Aminobacter aminovorans: one gene and its partner. The protein of the gene in region 2 binds, or shares a complex with, the protein of the main gene of each other region. Links are inferred from orthologs where the notes say so. Each region holds a gene or a part of one and is shown on either strand. Other genes may lie near its edges.

Region 1 (4,526 bases), 3.7 Mb from region 2 along the record:
TGTCGTCTGACAGGGCCTGTTCGGCGAGTTCGCCGAGCAACTGCTTGACCCGCCCGTTGTCCCTGTCGGTCCGCACCGCGTTGAGGCGGTCGATCTGCAGCTGGGTGCACTGGTCGTCATAAGGATGGATGTGGACCTCGGCGGAACCGCTGGTTTCGTCGACATGCCGGTTGACGCCGACCGAGACCTTTTCGCCGCTGTCGATCTTCTTGAAGGTTGCGTAGGCGGAGTCGGCCAGCTTCTGCTGGAACCAGCCTTCCTCGACCAGCCTGATGGCGCCGCCCCGCTCCTTGACCTCGTCCAGCACCTTCCAGATTTCGTTCTCCATGTCGCGCGTCAGGCGCTCGACGAAATAGGAGCCGCCGAGCGGATCGATCACCGACGTCACGTTGATCTCGTCGCGGATGATCTGCTGGGTCCGGATCGCCAGCTTCATCGCCTCCTCGGTCGGGATGGCGAAGGCCTCGTCGAGGCCGTTGGTGTGCATGCTCTGGCAGCCGCCGAGCACCGCGCCCAGGGCCTGGATCGCCGTGCGCATCAGGTTGTTGTGGTGCTCGACCTTGGTCAGGCTCATCGCCGCCGTCTGCACATGCACCCTGAGGCGCATCGATTCCGGCTTCTGGGCGTGGAACTGCTCGGACATGATCTTGGCGTAGACCCGCCGGGCCGCCCTGAACTTGCAGATCTGTTCGAAGAAATCCTGGTGGCTGATGAAGAAGAACGACAGCCTGGGCGCGAAGTCGTCGATGTCCATGCCGGCGGCGATGACCTCCTCGCAATAGGCGATGGTGAAGGCCATGATGAAGGCGATCTCCTGCAGCGCGTTGCCGCCGACATCGGAGAGATGGTAGCCGCTGAGGCTGATCGGATTGAGCTTCGGCGTCGTCGTGGCGCTGTGCATGATCAGGTCGCGCAGCAGCCTGACGGCGGGCTGCACCGGGTAAATCCATTCCTTCTGGGCGACATATTCCTTCAGCGGATCGGCCTGCAGCGTGCCGGTCAGCTTGGTTAGGTCGTAGCCGCGCTTTTCCGCCACCGCGACGAACATGGCGTAGATCACCCAGGCCGAGGGATTGATGGTCAGCGACACCGAGATCTTTTCGAGGTCGATGCCGTCGAAGAGGCGGTCGACGTCGTCGACCGTGTCGATCGCCACGCCGACGCGCCCGACCTCGCCGAAGGCCATCGGATCGTCCGAATCGAGACCGAGCAGCGTCGGCAGGTCGAAGTCGGTCGACAGCCCGGTCTGGCCGGTCTGGATCATGTATTTGTAGCGCTGGTTGGTCGCCTCGGGATTGCCGAAGCCGGCGACCTGCCGGATGGTCCAGGGGCGGCCGCGATACATCGTCGGATAGGCGCCGCGGGTGAAGGGATAGGCGCCCGGAAATCCGAGATCGCTGGCCGGGATGCCGGCGACGTCGGCGGCGGTGTAGATCCGCTTCAGCGGAATGCCGCATTCCGTCTCATAGGCCGCCTTTTCCTCGGGCCTGCCCTTCAGCGCCGCCGCGAGTTCGTTGGCTTCCCACGCGGCCTGCTTTTCCCTGATGTCCTCGATCGCCTCGGCTGAGAACAGATTCATGCCAGCACCTCATTGTCCCAACCCAGCAAAAGGCAGGCGGCGGCGGCCGGATCCATGGTCCGGCTCACCACCGCCTGAACGTGGGCCTCGAGTTCGCCTGTGTCGCGTTTGAACCTGTCCTGGAAAAGCTGCCTGGCGGTACCCAGTATCCGCATCCTGCCGATGCTGCGCTCGCGCTCGTGCAACTCGCCGCTGTCCCTGAGATGGTCCCAATGCCTTGATATGGCGTCCTTAAGCTCCTCGACCCGTTCGCCCGACAGCGAACTGACCGGCAGCACAGGCGTCTGCCAGCCCGATCCGGGTCTTGCAGGTCCGAGGCTCATCATGCCGCGCAGTGCCGCGACCGTTGCCGATGCGTCGGGCCTGTCGCTCTTGCTGACGGCGTGGATGTCGGCAATTTCGAGGATGCCGGCCTTGATCGCCTGGATGTCGTCGCCAAGCCCCGGTGCCGACAGCACCACGATGGTATGCGCGGCAGTGACCACTTCGACCTCGTCCTGTCCGACGCCGACGGTTTCGATGATGATCGGCGAATAGCCGGCGGCATCGAGCACATCGACGGCCTGAAGCGTCGCGCGGGCCAGGCCGCCGAGATGTCCGCGCGTCGCCATGCTGCGGACGAAGGCCTGGCAGGATTGCGCCGCCTCGCTCATCCGCACCCGGTCGCCGAGGATGGCGCCGCCGGAAAACGGGCTGCTCGGATCGACGGCAACCACGCCGACCTTGTGCCCGTCTGCGGCAAAGGCCTTGATCAGGGCGGCGACCAGCGTCGACTTGCCGGCGCCGGGAACGCCGGTGATGCCCAGCACATGGGCCTTGCCGGTGTGCCTGTAGATCTCGGCCAGGGCGTCGGCTGCTTCGGCATATCCTGCTTCAGCCCGGGAGATCATCCGGGCGACGGCCAGGACGCTGCCCTTGAGCACCTCGGGCACGAGTGCTGCCGAAGGCACATAGGCCGTTCGCCGGGCGGGCCGGGATGAGGCAAGCGCCGTCATTTCAGGCCACGTTCGGCGATCAGCTTCCTGATCGTCGTGACGATCAGGTCGCCCCTGGCTTCCTGCGGCACGATGGCGTCGACGCCGCTTTCCGACAGAGCGGCGTAGTCATGCTCTGGAATGACGCCGCCGGCGACGACGAAAATATGCTCGGCCTGCTTTTCCCGGAGGCAACGGCCGAGTTCCTGGAACAAAGGCAGGTGCGAGCCCGACAGCAGGCTGACGCCGATGACGTCGACGTCTTCCTGGATGGCGGCATTGACCACGTCCTTGGGCGATTTGTAGAGGCCGGTGTAGACGACCTCCATGCCGGCGTCGCGCAGGATCCGGGCGACCACCTTGGCACCCCGGTCATGGCCGTCCAGGCCGAGCTTGGCGACAAGCACCCGGATGGCGCCGGGCGCGTTGACGTCGATCTCCGCCCGGGCGGCGTCGCCCTGGCTGATGCTGTTCATGTCGGTCATGTCTGGAGTGCCTTTCACTCTGCGGCGATGCTGGAGCCGCTTGCACCAGCGGCCAGCCCGGCTTCGATCGAGTCGGAAATGATGCCGAGGCCGAGGTCGAGTTCGGCCTCCGAGATCGTCAGGGGAGGGGCGATGCGGAACACGCCGCCCATGCCGGGCAGCTTGACGATGTTCATGCTGAGCCCGCGGCTGAACGCCTCGGCCGCGATCCGCGCGCCGAGCTCGTGGTCGGGCTCCCTGTCCGCGCCGTTCCTGACGATCTCGACGCCGAGCATCAGGCCGCGGCCGCGCACGTCGCCGACACATTCATGGCGCTGCTTGAGCTGTGACAGGCCGTCCAAGAGTTTTGCGCCGAGATAGCGGGCCCGTTCGACGAGCTTCTCTTCCTCGACCACGTCGAGCACGGTGAGGCCGACGGTCGCCGGCAACGGGTCGGAGACATGGGTGGTGTAGAACAGGAAGCCCTTGGCATAGGCTGCCTCCTCGATCTCCGCCGTCGTCATCACAGCCGAAAGCGGCAGGCCGGCGCCGATGGTCTTGGACAGGGTCAAAATGTCGGGGGTGACGCCGTCGCGCTGGAAGGCAAACATCGTCCCGGTGCGGCCGATGCCGGTCTGCGCCTCGTCGAGGATCAGCAGCATGCCGCGCTCGTGGCATTTCTGCTTGAGCGCGGCGAGATAACCCTCGGGCAGTTCCAGCATGCCGCCGCTCGACAGGATCGGCTCGGCGACGAAGGCCGCCAGGCTCCCCGTCGACTGGCTGTCCACCAGGGTGAAGGCGTCATCGAGTTCGCTGCGCCAGTCGAGGCTGCCGTCGGCATGCCGGAAGCGCGGGCGAAAACTGTTCGGCGCCGGTATGGCGATCGACCCGACGGCCGCAGGCCCATATCCCTTGCGGCCGGCGCTGTAGGTCGCCGAGGCGGCGACGCCGGTCATGCCGTGCCAGCTCTTGGAGAAGGCGACGATCTCGTGCTTGCCGGTGACCAGCTTGGCCATGCGGATGGCGGCTTCGTTCGATTCGGCGCCTGTCGACAGCAGAAGCGCCCTGTCGAGGCCGGGCGCCAACCCGGCCAGGCGCTCGGCGAGCTCGACGACCGGGCGCGAGAGCATGCCGCTGAACAGATGCGCGACCTTTTCGACCTGCCGGCTGACCGTCGACACGATCCTGGGATGGGCATGGCCGAGCAGGGCGCTCATCTGGCCGGAGGTGAAGTCGAGGATCGGCCGGTCGTCGGCGTCATAGACGAACGAGCCGGCGGCACGCTCGATGATCGCCGGCTCGAAGCTGCCGCCATAACGGATGAGGTGCTTCCTCGCCGAAGCCCAAAACGCCTGATCCCGGTTGTTCGACATGTCTCACCCCTTTGATGATGCTCGGTCGAACGATAGGGATTGGCCCTTGTGCAGTAAAATTGATAATATTAGGATTCAGATATAAGGAGATTTGATATGCAAGCGCCGCTCGACCTCAGGTTGGTGACGACCTTCG
Region 2 (4,546 bases):
GCAGGGCGAGGATGGCTCGGCCGACCTCAAATATGTGCTGTCGGTGGCCGATGCCATCGGCCGCGAGATGGCGGCTGCGAAGATCGTGGTAACCAAGTCGACAGTGCCGGTGGGGACCGCCGACAAGGTGCGCGAGGCGATCGCGGCTGCCCTGAAGCAGAGAGGCCGCGAGGAGCTTGGCTTCGACGTCGTCTCCAATCCGGAGTTCCTGAAAGAGGGCTCGGCGGTCGCCGACTGCATGAAGCCCGACCGCATCATCATCGGCACCGACAGCGAGGCTGCCGAGGCGGTGATGCGCGAGCTCTATGCGCCGTTCAACCGTAACCACGAGAAGATGATCGTGATGGACGTGCGCTCGGCCGAGTTCACGAAATACGCCGCCAACTGCATGCTGGCGACCAAGATCAGCTTCATGAACGAGATGGCGAACCTGGCCGAACTGCTCGGCGCCGACATCGAGGAGGTGCGCAAGGGCATCGGCTCGGACCCGCGCATCGGTTACCACTTCATCTATCCGGGGCTCGGCTATGGCGGCTCGTGTTTCCCCAAGGATGTGCGGGCACTGATCCGCACCGCCGGCGATGTCGGTTTCGAGCCGGTGCTGCTGCACTCGGTCGAGGCGCGCAACAATGCGCAGAAGGCGGTGCTGTTCGACAAGCTGAAGGCACATTTCGACGGTGACCTCACCGGCAAGACCTTTGCGCTGTGGGGGCTGGCCTTCAAGCCCAACACCGACGACATGCGTGAGGCACCAAGCCGCGTGCTGATGGAGGCGCTGTGGGCTTCGGGCGCCAAGGTGCAGGCCTACGACCCCGAGGCGATGAACGAGGCGCAGCAGATCTATGGCCAGCGCGACGACCTCACCCTCTGCGGCACCAAGGAGGCGGCACTGCGCGGCGCCGATGCACTCTTGATCGCCACCGAGTGGAAGAACTTCCGGGCGCCGTCCTTCGAGCTGATCCGCGACCAGCTCAAGGCCGCCGTCATCTTCGACGGACGCAACCTCTATGACCCGGCAGTCGTCGCCCGCCACGGCATCAAATACGTCTCCATCGGGCGAAAGACGGCTTAAGAAACAAAAAGGCCCGCGCTAGCGGGCCTTTTCGTCTGGTGCGGCGCCTACTGGTTGCGGCGCTTGCCTTCCATCAGGTCGAGCACTGCGCGCGCGGCATCAAGCACATTGGTACCGGGGCCGAAGACCGCCGATACGCCATGGTCGAGCAGGAACTGGTAATCCTGCCGCGGGATGACGCCGCCGACCACCACGATGATGTCCTCGGCGCCCTTGGCCTTCAATGCCGCAACAAGCTGCGGGGCAAGCGTCTTGTGGCCCGCCGCCAACGACGACATGCCGACGACGTGAACCCTGGAGGCGATCGCCGTGTCGGCGGCCTCGCCGGGGGTCTGGAACAGCGGTCCGGCAATGACTTCGAAGCCGATGTCGCCAAAGGCCGAGGCGATGATCTTGGCGCCGCGATCATGGCCGTCCTGGCCGAGCTTGGCCACCATGACACGCGGTTTCTCGCCAAGTGAGCCGGCAAACTGCTTGAGCCGCGACACCAACGTCTGGAATTCCGGCTCGTCGTCATAGGCCTTGCCGTAGACGTTTTCGACCACTTCGGGCACCGCCGCATGGTCGCCAAAGGCCCGGCGCAGGGCATCCGAGATTTCGCCGACCGTGGCGCGCGCCCGCGACGCGTCGACGGCCGCAGCAAGGATGTTGCCTTTACCTGAGCGGGCGACCTGTTCCAGCGCAACGAGCGTCTCGGCGACGCGATTTGGGTCGCGCTGGCGGCGGGTGCGCTCGATACGAGCGATCTGCGACAGGCGCACGGCGGAATTGTCGATCTCAAGGATATCGAGATGATCTTCCTGCTCGAGGCGGTACTTGTTGACACCAACGATGACCTCGTCGCCTTTATCGACGGCAGCCTGGCGCCGGGTCGCCGCCTCCTCGATCATACGCTTGGGCAATCCGCTCGCCACAGCCCTGGTCATGCCGCCCATCGCCTCGACCTCCTCGATCAGCGTCCAGGCCTTCTCGGCGAGGTCGTTGGTCAAGGCTTCGACATAATAGGAGCCGGCGAGCGGGTCGACGACCTTGGTCACGCCGGTCTCATGCTGCAGGATCAACTGGGTGTTACGAGCGATACGTGCGGAAAACTCGGTCGGAAGCGCAATCGCCTCGTCGAAGGAGTTGGTGTGCAGCGATTGCGTGCCGCCCAGTGCTGCCGACATCGCCTCGAAGGCGGTGCGGACGATGTTGTTGTAGGGATCCTGCTCCTGCAGCGACACGCCCGAGGTCTGGCAGTGGGTCCGCAGCATCAGCGACGACGACTTCTTCGGCTCGAATTCGGTCATGATGCGTGACCAGAGCAGGCGCGCCGCGCGCAGCTTGGCGGCCTCCATGAAGAAGTTCATGCCGATGGCGAAGAAGAACGACAGCCGGCCGGCGAAGTCATCGACATTCAGCCCCTTCTTCAGTGCCGCGCGGACATATTCGCGCCCGTCGGCAAGTGTGAAGGCGAGTTCCTGCACAAGCGTCGAGCCGGCCTCCTGCATGTGGTAGCCGGAGATCGAGATCGAATTGAACTTCGGCATTTCCTTTGCCGTGTATTCGATGATGTCGGCGACGATGCGCATCGAGGGTTCGGGCGGGTAGATGTAGGTGTTGCGGACCATGAACTCCTTGAGGATGTCGTTCTGGATGGTCCCGGATAGCTTGTCGCGCGACACGCCTTGTTCTTCACCGGCAACGATGAAGTTGGCGAGGATCGGGATGACCGCACCGTTCATCGTCATGGACACCGAGATCAGCTCGAGCGGGATGCCGTCGAACAGAATCTTCATGTCCTCGACGGAATCGATCGCCACGCCGGCCTTGCCGACGTCGCCTTCGACGCGCGGATGGTCAGAGTCATAGCCGCGATGGGTGGCGAGGTCGAAGGCGACTGAAACGCCCTGTTGGCCGGCGGCGAGCGCCTTGCGGTAAAAGTTGTTGGATGCCTCCGCAGTCGAGAAGCCGGCATATTGCCGGATGGTCCAGGGTCGGCCGGTGTACATGGTGGCACGGGGGCCGCGCAGGAAGGGCTGGAAGCCCGGCAACGTGCCGAGATGGCCGACGCCCTCGAGATCGTCAGCCGTGTAGAGCGGCTTGACGTCGATGCCTTCGGGTGTGTTCCAGGTCAGCGTGTCGGGCGACGCCTTGATTTCGCGCTCGGCGAGTTTCTTCCAGGAATCGATTGTTGGTTTGTCGGTCATTGGGGCCTCCTCAGGCACGGGCGCTCATCCTTCCCTTTGTGAGGAGATTCGGACCGCAGGTCCGGGGTGGGGGTAAGATGTGCGAATCTAGCGGGTCTGGCGACCGGTGGGATTCTTGGACCCCCATCCCGCTCCGCTTCGCGGAGCGACCCTCCCCACAAGGGGGAGGGTAAAGAAGCGCCAGGCGCCATCACTCGAACTCCATGATCAACTCGTCGACGGCGAGGCTTTCGCCTGCGGTCGCGGCCACGCGCTTGACCGTGCCCTTGCGCTCGGCGCGAAGCACGTTTTCCATCTTCATCGCCTCGACGGTTGCCAGCGACTGGCCGGCTTCGATCGTGTCGCCTGCCTTGACCAGGATCGACGTCACCACGCCCGGCATCGGGCAGAGCAGCATCTTCGAGGTATCCGGCGGCAGCTTGACCGGCATCAACCTGGCCAGTTCGGCGACGCGCGGGCTGCGGACGTGGGCAACCACATCCATGCCGCGCCAGCGCAGGCGCCAGCCGGTGCCCGAGCGCGACACCTTGACGCCGATGGACGTGCCATCGACCGCGAAGTTGGCGTGCGGGTGGCCGGGCAGCCAGTCGCTCGATACCGCAAGGGCCGCGCCATCATCGAATTCGACCACGGTCCCGTCGGCTCCGTCCCTGACATGGAGCGGCAGGGTGAAACCCCCAAGGGTCACAACCCAGTCGGCGCCGACGGGGCGTTGATGGTTGGCGAGCGAGCCCGAGATCTGGGTGCCGCGGCGCTGGGTGAACTGGTTGATGAGCGCGGCCACCGCGGCGAGCTTTTGGGCGTCGGCCTCGGAAGGCGCCACCCCGGCAAAGCCGTCGGGGAATTCCTCGGCGATGTAGGCAGTGGTGAGCGCGCCTGAGCGGAACCGCGCCTGGTCCATGACCGCAGACAGGAACGGCAAATTGTGGCCGATGCCCTCGACCTCGAAATCGTCGAGCGCCCGGCCCATCGCCTCGACAGCCGTCAGGCGATCAGGAGCCCATGTGCAGAGCTTGGCGATCATCGGGTCGTAGTACATCGAGATCTCGCCGCCCTCGAAGACGCCGGTGTCGTTGCGGACGATGGTGCCGTCGTCGCGTTTGCCCTCGACCGGCGGCCGGTAGCGGGTAAGCCGGCCGATCGACGGCAGGAAGTTGCGATAAGGATCCTCCGCATAGAGGCGGCTCTCGATGGCCCAGCCATTGAGCTTCACCTCGGCCTGCGTGAAACGCAGCTTTTCGCCTGCGGCGACGCGGATCATCTCTTCGACGAGATCGATGCCGGT

The links. The genes of interacting proteins can lie anywhere in the genome.
Region 1: the proteins of scpA (region 2) and meaB are in contact, whole or in part, in a crystal structure (PDB 8DPB), measured with the Methylorubrum extorquens proteins. The link is inferred for Aminobacter aminovorans from one-to-one orthologs. Residues at the interface, in SOR27001.1 of Methylorubrum extorquens: Glu577, Glu578, Asn579, Asp580, Gly581, Arg582, Arg583, Arg585, His596, Ala604, Ser605, Ala608, Asp609, Gly611, Phe612, Asp613, Val614, Asp615, Ile616, Gly617, Pro618, Leu619, Glu625, Arg628, Gln629, Val631, Glu632, Asn633, Asp634, Glu661; in SOR26638.1 of Methylorubrum extorquens: Arg20, Ala21, Ala24, Arg25, Thr28, Ser32, Arg33, Arg34, His37, Thr98, Gly99, Gly100, Ser101, Ile102, Leu103, Lys106, Thr107, Ala110, Ala113, Ile114, Asp115, Arg116, Ala118, Phe119, Ile120, Arg121, Pro122, Pro124.

The regions. Positions count from the first base shown.
Region 1 is NZ_UFSM01000001.1:4,448,905-4,453,430, reverse strand. The notes cover bases 576-3,536. They hold meaB (methylmalonyl Co-A mutase-associated GTPase MeaB), read right to left. Parts: upstream 2,575-3,536; coding sequence 1,576-2,574; downstream 576-1,575. Other genes in these bases: DY201_RS21945 (aspartate aminotransferase family protein), read right to left, coding at 3,053-3,536; DY201_RS21950 (cobalamin B12-binding domain-containing protein), read right to left, coding at 2,571-3,029; DY201_RS21960 (methylmalonyl-CoA mutase family protein), read right to left, coding at 576-1,579. In the rest of the region: more of DY201_RS21960, read right to left, coding at 1-575; more of DY201_RS21945, read right to left, coding at 3,537-4,390; DY201_RS21940 (LysR family transcriptional regulator), read left to right, coding at 4,487-4,526. UniProt on the Escherichia coli protein: Binds and hydrolyzes GTP. Likely functions as a G-protein chaperone that assists AdoCbl cofactor delivery to the methylmalonyl-CoA mutase (MCM) ScpA and reactivation of the enzyme during catalysis.
Region 2 is NZ_UFSM01000001.1:775,733-780,278, forward strand. What follows is about bases 691-3,671. They hold scpA (methylmalonyl-CoA mutase), read right to left. Parts: upstream 3,262-3,671; coding sequence 1,120-3,261; downstream 691-1,119. Other genes in these bases: DY201_RS03745 (UDP-glucose dehydrogenase family protein), read left to right, coding at 691-1,072; DY201_RS03755 (acetyl-CoA carboxylase biotin carboxylase subunit), read right to left, coding at 3,452-3,671. In the rest of the region: more of DY201_RS03745, read left to right, coding at 1-690; more of DY201_RS03755, read right to left, coding at 3,672-4,546. UniProt on the Escherichia coli protein: Catalyzes the interconversion of succinyl-CoA and methylmalonyl-CoA. Could be part of a pathway that converts succinate to propionate.